DNA from 4 places in the Mesorhizobium sp. NZP2234 genome. Region 3 is predicted to be linked to each of the others. Evidence: riboswitches for the same ligand, from Rfam matches in the RefSeq annotation. Region 3 holds a riboswitch; each other region holds the start of a gene.

Region 1 (2,193 bases), 1.6 Mb from region 3:
CTTCGTGACCACCGCCGGCGTCATCGGAAATGGCGTGCTGGCATTGCTGACGCATCCGCAGCAACTGCACCTGGTGCGCAGCGGCCAAGTTCCGTGGTCACAGGCGATCGAGGAGATCCTGCGCTGGGGCAGCTCAGCGGCCAATCTGCCGTTCCGCTATGCCACCCAGGACGTGGAGATCGACGGATGCATGGTCCGCCGCGGCGATGCCGTCCTGATGGCGTTCCATGCGGCGAACCGGGACGAAAAGGCCTTCGGTCCCGGCGCCGACAGGTTCGATGTCACCCGGCGGCACAACCCGCACCTGTCGTTCGGCGAGGGGCCGCATTCCTGCCTGGGCGCTGCGCTGGCGCGCCTGGAATTGCGCTGCGCCTTCCCCGCGCTGTTCGGGCGGCTGGAGGATCTGGCGCTGACCATCGCCGCGGAGGACGTCGTCTACATGCCGTCTTACATCATTCGCTGCCCGCAACGCCTGCCGGTCACCTTCCGCGCTTCCGTCGCTTAGCGAGTGCGGCATTCACCCCGGATTCGGTGATTCTCGGTTCGCCGGGATGGCTGGTCTCGCACGAGGGGGGCGAGCATGCCCGGTTACGCACGCTCGTGGCGCCGGCCTTCAGCAACCGCAGCGCGAAGCTGCTCGCGCAGCAGGTCGAGGCGATCGCCGCGCAATCGTTCGACACGCTGGCGGCCCAGCCCCAGCCCGCCGACCTGAGGCGCCACCTCTCCTTTCCGCTTCCGGCCATGGTCATCAGCGCGCTGATGGGCGAATGCGCAAGCACGCTGAGCGAAGCCGAGCGGGGAACAACTACCGGGATTCCGGGCGGACCGTGAAGACCTGGCCCGACTTTACGCCCTTGAGCCCGGCGACCTCGATCTGATCCGGCGTCGCCGATGGGGACCAGGACCTCTCCGAGCCTGCACTGATGAGAGGCCGGATCGTACGCGGCTTTGGGCGAAAGAGACCGATCAGCGCAAGGGCATCATTCGCATCATCACATAAACATCTCGTTATATGGTATTGACAAGGAGCGAAGCGGCTGTGATTGTGCGCATGTCGTGGTTCTCCGCGCGGCACTGCCGTAGCGGAGCTAAGAGGGAAGCCGGTGCGATGCCGGCGCTGCCCCCGCAACTGTTAGCGGCGAGCCAAGCCCATTGATGTCACTGAGGCGAACGGCCTCGGGAAGACGGGCAGAGGCTTTGACCCGCGAGCCAGGAGACCAGCCACGACGAACAACGTCCACGGGCGGGGTGTCTCGGTGGTCGCGGTAGCCCGGCTTCGTGCCGCCTACTCGCGCGTTCCTTGTCCCCACGCCCCAACCATCGGGGTATGGCATGACTGTCTCTCAACAAATTCCTGTGGCAACGCTCGGCGTGCCGCGTATCGGTCGACGGCGGGAACTGAAATTCGCGCTTGAAAGCTACTGGTCCGGAAAATCTCCCGCTGAGGACCTGCTCGCGACGGCGAAGGCCTACGCGAGGCTAGCTGGAGGGAGCAGCACGATCACGGCGTGTCGAAAATCCCGTCCAACGATTTCTCGCTTTACGACCATGTGCTCGACACCGTCACCATGGTCGGCGCCGTGCCGGCACGATACGCTTGGACTGACGGCGAGGTCCCACTCGATACCTATTTCGCCATGGCGCGCGGCAACCAAGGTCAGGCCGCGGATTGTGGACATGCCGGTGACAAGCATGCGGCCAACGGGCATGGCCTTGCCGCAATGGAAATGACCAAATGGCTCGACACCAACTATCACTACATTGTGCCGGAACTCACGGACGAGCAGACCTTTGCCCTCTCGTCGGCGAAACCGGTCGATCATTTCCTCGAGGCCAAGGTGCTCGGCATCCACACGCGCCCGGTCCTGCTTGGACCGGTTACGTTTCTCAAGTTGGCGAAGTCACCTGAGGAAGGTTTCAACCCTATCGCGCTCCTGCCACGGCTGCTGGCCGTCTACGAGGAGCTCCTGCGGAGGCTGAAGCTCGCGGGAGCCGATTGGGTACAGATCGATGAGCCGGCGCTCGTGCTGGATCTGATTCCCAACGAACGGGATGCGCTCCAATTCGCCTACTGCCGGCTGGCGAAAGCAGCACCCGAGTTGAAGATCATGGTCGCTACCTATTTCGGATCGCTGGGAGACAACCTCGAGACCGCGATTTCTCTGCCCGTGGCGGGACTGCACGTCGATCTCG
Region 2 (2,193 bases), 1.3 Mb from region 3:
AGGTTCGGGCGGCTGGTGGGGCTGGAGCCATGCCAAGCACGCCTTCGAATGGCTGTTCTGGGCCGGGCGCATCACCACGGCGCACCGTCGCGGCTTCGAGCGCTTCTATGATTTGCCGGAGCGCGTGCTGCCGCAGGCGATCCTCGATCTGCCGGTGCCCCCGGCCGAGGACGCGCATCGCGAATTGCTGCGCATTTCCGCCCGCGCCCATGGCGTGGCGACGTCAGGCGACCTGCGCGACTATTTCCGGCTGTCGCCGGCCGATATGAAGGGCCGGCTGGAGGAACTGGTCGAGTTGGGCGAATTGCTGCCGGTGCGCGTCGAAGGCTGGGACAAGCCGGCCTACCTTCACAAGGACGCCCGCCTGCCCCGGAAAATCGAGGCCCGCGCGCTGTTGGCGCCGTTCGACCCGGTCGTCTTCGAGCGCTCGCGTTCGGAGCGGCTGTTTGACTTCCACTACCGCATCGAGATCTACACGCCGGCTGAAAAGCGCCAATACGGCTATTACGTCCTCCCCTTCCTGCTCGGCGACCGGATCGTCGCGCGCGTCGACCTCAAGGCGGACCGGCCGGCGAGCGTCCTGCGCGTCCATGCCGCCTACCCCGAGCCCGGCGCCCCGCCTGAAACCGCCGCGCAGCTCTTCGAGGAATTGAAGCAGATGCAGGGCTGGCTTGGCCTTGAACGCATGGACGTGACGCCGGCAGGCGATCTGGGCCCGGCGCTGGCCGACATCGCCATGTCGTAAGCTCGCGTTGACACCGCTGCCTGCAAAAGCCTAAATCCCGTCCAGACGGTCCCTTGCCCGCAACGGCAGGGGCTAAGAGGGAATGCGGTGCGAGGTGAAAGATCTCAAATCCGCGGCTGTCCCCGCAACTGTAAGCGAAGAGCCTAGGCCGAAAGCCACTGGGGATTCCTGGGAAGGCGGCACCCAAGGCGATGACCCGCGAGCCAGGAGACCTGCCGTCTGTGACAAGAGAATCCGATCGCCCGGCGGGTTTCCGGGCAAGGAGCCCGGCTTTTTGGACCAGAACGGCAGTTTTTCGGCTGGTACAGCGGACAATTCGTCCGCCGACAGCGAAGCCTTGACCGGCGTCACGGTCATCGTCTGCGCCTCCTGTCGCGACGAGGCCGGCTCGGACGCCCATCCCCGCGCCGGCGAACTGCTGGCCGAGGACACGCGCCATGCCGCGGCCGATGACAACATCCGCGTCCGCACCGTCGAATGCCTCGGCAATTGCAAGCGCCGGCTGAGCGCCGCCATCCTGCGCGACGGCTGCTGGAGCTATGTCTTCGGCGACCTGACCGCGGCCAGCGGCGCCGACCTCGTCACCGGCGCCAAACTCTTCGCCACCTCGACGGACGGCCTCATTCCATGGCGTGGCCGGCCCGATTCCCTCAAGCGCGGCCTCGTGGCCCGCATTCCTCCCCTCGACCTGTTGAAGGATTGATCATGAGCGCCCCAAATTCGACCGGCAATCTCTCCCGCGTCCCCTGCACCGTCGTCACCGGCTTCCTCGGCGCCGGCAAGACGACGCTGGTCCGCCATCTCCTGGAAAACGCCGGCGGCAAGCGCATTGCCATTATCGTCAACGAGTTCGGCGACATCGGCATCGACGGCGAAATCCTGAAAGGCTGCGGCATCGACACCTGCCCCGAGGAGAACATCGTTGAACTGGCCAATGGCTGCATCTGCTGCACCGTGGCAGACGACTTCGTGCCGGCGCTGGACCAGATCCTGTCGCTGACGCCGAAGGTCGACCACATCCTGATCGAAACCTCGGGCCTCGCTCTGCCCAAGCCGCTGGTCCAGGCGTTCCAGTGGCCGACGGTGAAGAGCCGCGTGACGGTCGATGGCGTGATCGCCGTGGTCGACGGCCCTGCTTTGGCCGAAGGCCGCGTCGCCAACGACATGGACGCCTTGCAAGCGCAGCGCGCCGGGGATGAGAGCCTCGACCATGACGACCCGGTCGAGGAAGTGTTCGAGGATCAGATCGCCTGCGCGGACCTGATCATACTGTCGAAGAGCGACCTGATGGACGCCGCCGGTTCGGCCCGGGCCAACGCCATCGTCAACGAACATTCCGCCCGCGCCGTGAAGATCGTGCCGACCTCGCACGGCAAGGTCGACCCTTCCATACTGCTCGGGCTCGGTCTCGCCGTCGAGGACGATATCGAGAACCGCAAATCCCATCA
Region 3 (2,193 bases):
GGCGACGTAGTCGAAATTGCCGGCATCGTCGCCGTTGGCGCAGACACCATAGGCGACGTCGCCGGTCTCGCCAGGAATGTTGCCGATATAGGGGCCGAAGCGTTGCCACTGCATCGGAATGGCGGCGCTGGTTTCACAGTTGTAGCGTTCGCCGAGCCCAGCGATCAGCAACGGCCGGCTGGTCTCGAAGCGCGGTGGTTCGAGGGCGGAAAGAAAGGATTGGTCCATCAGGATCGGCTCCACGAGGTCGAGGGTGTTGGTCGAGCCTTGCGCGCGCACCATCTCCGGCGTGGTGCCGAACTGGTCGCGGAAGGCGCGGGTGAAAGCCTCATGCGAGCTGTAGCCGGCATCGAGCGCCACCGATAGGATGTCGGGCGCTCCGCCGGCCAGCCGGCGCGCCGCCTCGGTCAGCCTGCGCGCGCGCATGTAGCCCATGACCGAGCGGCCGGTGGCGGCGCCGAAGGCGCGCGTCACATGAAAGCGCGACACGCCGCTGCTTTGGGCGACATCGTCGAGCGAGATCGCCTCCGGCAGATGGCTCTCGACGAACCATAGCGCTTTCTCGGTCGGGTTCATGGCTCCTCGCATTGAGGGGATCATCTTGCCACCTTCGCGCGCGGCAGTTTGATCGGAATTGCGCTCGCCGCGCAATCCGGACGGCAACGCTCCGCAGCCAACAGCATCTGGCTCGCCGGCTTCTTCCGGCAGCAAGCTCTCACTTGACGCCGCCGCGCGCTATCGTCTAAGACGTAATGTAATTACATAACATATTCGAGCGCCGCGGCGGGATCGACAATGCACCGAGAAATCCGTTGCGAAGCAATTGGGGGAAAACTACGATCGAGTGGTGATGGTCCCCGAGTCGAAAGGCGAGGGGTGAAAAGGGAACACGGTGAGACCCAAGAGGTCGAAGCCGTGGCTGCCCCCGCAACTGTAAGCGGTGAGCAAGATCCGAAATGCCACTGGCCGGCAAGGCTGGGAAGGCAGGATTGCGCAAGGACCCGCGAGCCAGGAGACCTGCCATCACCAAGTTGACCGGACGGGGTGTGCCGGGAGGAAACGTGGACGTCGGTCTTGTCGGCCGGCTCGCCAACATCCTTCCGTCGCCAGTTTTGGAAAGTGACGGAAGTTGGACGGCGCCATCGATCACCGCATCATCGTGTGCACGCTTTGCCGTGATGTTCCGACCGGCATCAGGTCGGGCGAAAGCCTATGCGCCGATTTGCGCTCCCGGCTCTCGGCCCACGATGAACCCGCCGTGGCGCATGGCTTCACGATCGAAGGCGTCGAATGCATGGCGGGCTGCGCACGGCCGTTGACGGTAGCCTTCCAGGCTCCGGGCAAGGCCACCTATCTTTTCGGCTCCGTCGATGCCGAGGCCGATGTTGGCGATCTTGTGCGATTTGCCAGGCTTTACGCCTCGCTTGCCGACGGCTGGTGCAATTCCGGACAACGTCCGCCGCGACTGGCCGGCAAGACGCTGGCTCGCATCCCGGCGCCGGGCAAGCTGGGGGGGATAGTCGATGACAATGCCACTTCTTGAAGCGCGCGACCTGGGTGCCGTGGCGAATGGCCGGAATCTGGTCCATGCGGTCAGCCTCTCCATCGCCACCGGCGATCGTCTCGCCATCATCGGCCCCAATGGCGCCGGCAAGACGACGCTGCTGCGCATGCTGTCGGGCATGCTCAGGCCAAGTTCGGGCGAGGTGAAGCTTGGCGGGCGACGCCTGGACAGAATCTCGACAGCCGAGCGGGCCCTGCACATGGCCGTCGTCGGCCAGACCGACCAGCCGGATCCGCGGCTGGCGGTGATCGACTATGTCGAACTCGGCCGCGTTCCGCATGCCGGCCTGAGGCGCAGGAGCGAGGAGCGCGACATCGTCGTCGATGCCTTGCGCCGGACTGGGCTTCTACCGCTGCTTGGCCGCACGATCGGCTCGCTGTCCGGCGGGGAGCGCCAACGCGCCCAGCTGGCGCGCGCCATCGCGCAGGAACCGAAGGTGTTGTTCCTCGACGAGCCGACCAACCATCTCGACCCGCGTGCTCGCGGCGAGCTTCTCGAACTCGTCGCCGGCTTCGGCATGACGGTGATCGCGGTGCTTCACGACCTGGCCCTGGTGGCGCCTTTCGCCACCAGGGTCGCGGTGATGAACGAAGCCCGGCTGCACGCGTTGGCCGCACCGCGCGAAGCGC
Region 4 (2,193 bases), 2.4 Mb from region 3:
AGACGTCTGAGCAGCCGGTTCCGACTTCCTGATCGACGCGGTGTAAGAGGTGTCGGCCGAAGTGGCAGCGGGCTGGTTGGCGCCGTTGGAGCCGTAGTTGTCGCTGCCGGCGAAAGCGCTGCCGGAGATAGCCAGAACGGCGGCGGCAGCAAGGATCATCTTCTTCATTTCAAGTCTCCTGAATTCTTCGAGTTCCGCCAAGGCGGCGAGCCAGTGCCACCGCCTGCGGGAATCGACTGTTAGTTGTTGCCGAAGAGGTTGCGATCGGCACCCGTGACAGGCGCCTGGGCAGCCGGTTCCGACTTCTTGGTCGAAGCGGTGTACGAACCGTCGACGGCAGCAGTGGCTGCAGGCGCATTCGAACCATAGTGATCGCTACCAGCGAAGGCGCTGCCGGAAATGGCCAGAAGGGCGGCGGCAGTGAGAACAATCTTTTTCATTTTTGGTACTCCAGTATTTTTACGTCCGTCTAGCGGCGTGTCTTGGGATTAAAATCGCGTCGTTCGGACAGCCCCGATGTGGGAAAGCCTGATGGCCGTTTCCAATCACGAAGTTGTTCCGTGTGGACCAAGAGTCCACCACTTGAAATTGTACCAAAGCCTTCCGGATCAAAGATTTTTCTTTTTGATATCAATCGATTAGATAAAATCACCACCGCGATCACCTGATGTATCGGAGGCTCAGCGTTCACACCGTGCTGTACGCACCGTCAACAGAAACGAACCGTTCGGTTCGATTTTAGAATTTGCTAATAGTCACTTTTCGAAACCATTAACCTTTTCTGCTTCGATTCCGGGCGATTTTCGATAGCCGGCACCATCGTCACCGAGACGCGTTTCGTGCCCGCTGTTTCCGATCCGATCGCTGCGCAGGCGTGTCGCGCCACATGGATGCAATGTCGCTTTCATGCCGATGTCGCATTCGCTGTCGTGATTAGATCATGGCCATCTCAGGTGCCGCTTCGTGACGACGGGGCGGAGAATTGGGAAGCCGGTCAAAGTCCGGCGCTGCCCCCGCAACGGTGGTGGAGTTCAAGTCGCAACGGGAGACCACTGGGCGAAAGCCTGGGAAGGTGTCGCGACCGTCCGAAGGGACACTCCAGAGCCCGGAAACCAGCCCGAGATTTCTAAACTCGACTGATCGCGGTGGGCGGTCAAGAGGTGGATGGTGCATGACCGGCGCTTCGCCGGGACTGCATCCGATCCTTCCTCCATCACCACCATAGTCAGTCCTTAAACACGAGGACAGGACATGGATGCGCGTAACGATATGCTGAGGCTCTTGAACAGCCGCAGAGAGGGTTTCTCGCTGGAGCAGCCCTTCTACACCGACCCGGACTATTTCAAGCTCGACATGGAGCTGATCTGGTACCGCGACTGGCTTTTCATCGGCCATGATTGCGAATTGCCCAAGCCCGGCAGCTTCATCACCGTGCAGATCGGCGACTACCCGGTCGTGCTGGTGCGCGATCAGCAGGGCAAGATCAATGCCTTCCACAATTCCTGCCGCCATCGCGGCAGCAGGGTCTGCAACACGGACAAGGGCACGGCCGCCAAGCTGGTCTGTCCCTATCACCAGTGGACCTATGAGCTCGACGGTCGCCTGCTGTTTGCCCGCCAGATGGCCGACGGCTTCGACAAGAGCCAGTTCGGGCTGAAGCCGGTCGCCTGCGAAAGCGTCGCCGGTTACATCTTCATCTGCCTGGCGAAGGAGCCAGCCGACTTCGCGCCGATGCGGGCGATGATCGAACCCTATCTCAAGCCGCACCGGCTCAGCGAGGCAAAGATCGCCTTCGAGAGCACCATCGTCGAAAAGGGCAATTGGAAGCTCGTCTGGGAAAACAACCGCGAGTGCTATCACTGCGCGGGCAATCACCCGGAGCTGTGCAAAACCTTCCCGGAGGCACCGACCGTGACCGGCGTGCAAGGCGCCGACAGCGATCCGGAGATGCTGGCGCACTGGGCCAAATGCGAAGCGGCCGGCCTGCCGAGCAAGTTCCGCATCGACCCGGCGGGGCAATACCGCGCCACGCGGGCGCCGCTGCTGCGCGATGCGGTCAGCTACACGATGAACGGCAAGCGGGCGGTGAAGAAGAACCTCTCCGACAGCGTCTCGGCCGACCGTATCGGCACGTTGATGCACTATCACTATCCGACGACATGGAACCATATCCTGATCGACCATGCCGTCACC

What was found. Region 3 has a riboswitch for cobalamin ahead of EB230_RS23815 (DUF1636 family protein). Riboswitches for the same ligand answer to the same signal wherever they lie in the genome.
Region 1: linked by a shared signal. The riboswitch ahead of metE (5-methyltetrahydropteroyltriglutamate--homocysteine S-methyltransferase) and the one ahead of EB230_RS23815 (DUF1636 family protein) in region 3 are both predicted to bind cobalamin.
Region 2: linked by a shared signal. The riboswitch ahead of EB230_RS17555 (DUF1636 family protein) and the one ahead of EB230_RS23815 (DUF1636 family protein) in region 3 are both predicted to bind cobalamin.
Region 4: linked by a shared signal. The riboswitch ahead of EB230_RS02010 (aromatic ring-hydroxylating dioxygenase subunit alpha) and the one ahead of EB230_RS23815 (DUF1636 family protein) in region 3 are both predicted to bind cobalamin.

Annotation. Positions count from the first base shown of each region.
Region 1 is NZ_CP033364.1:6,388,475-6,390,667, forward strand. It holds gene EB230_RS30825 (cytochrome P450) at 1-505, shown strand, start outside; partial or broken gene EB230_RS30830 (cytochrome) at 511-765, shown strand; cobalamin riboswitch at 1,041-1,241, shown strand; partial or broken gene metE (5-methyltetrahydropteroyltriglutamate--homocysteine S-methyltransferase) at 1,333-2,193, shown strand, end outside.
Region 2 is NZ_CP033364.1:3,550,071-3,552,263, reverse strand. It holds gene EB230_RS17560 (winged helix-turn-helix domain-containing protein) at 1-745, shown strand, start outside; cobalamin riboswitch at 775-980, shown strand; gene EB230_RS17555 (DUF1636 family protein) at 1,020-1,448, shown strand; gene cobW (cobalamin biosynthesis protein CobW) at 1,451-2,193, shown strand, end outside.
Region 3 is NZ_CP033364.1:4,808,725-4,810,917, reverse strand. It holds gene EB230_RS23820 (AraC family transcriptional regulator) at 1-576, opposite strand, end outside; cobalamin riboswitch at 835-1,040, shown strand; gene EB230_RS23815 (DUF1636 family protein) at 1,130-1,543, shown strand; gene EB230_RS23810 (ABC transporter ATP-binding protein) at 1,524-2,193, shown strand, end outside.
Region 4 is NZ_CP033364.1:446,597-448,789, forward strand. It holds gene EB230_RS01995 (DUF680 domain-containing protein) at 1-168, opposite strand, end outside; gene EB230_RS02000 (DUF680 domain-containing protein) at 240-440, opposite strand; gene EB230_RS02005 (hypothetical protein) at 756-908, opposite strand; cobalamin riboswitch at 935-1,136, shown strand; gene EB230_RS02010 (aromatic ring-hydroxylating dioxygenase subunit alpha) at 1,252-2,193, shown strand, end outside.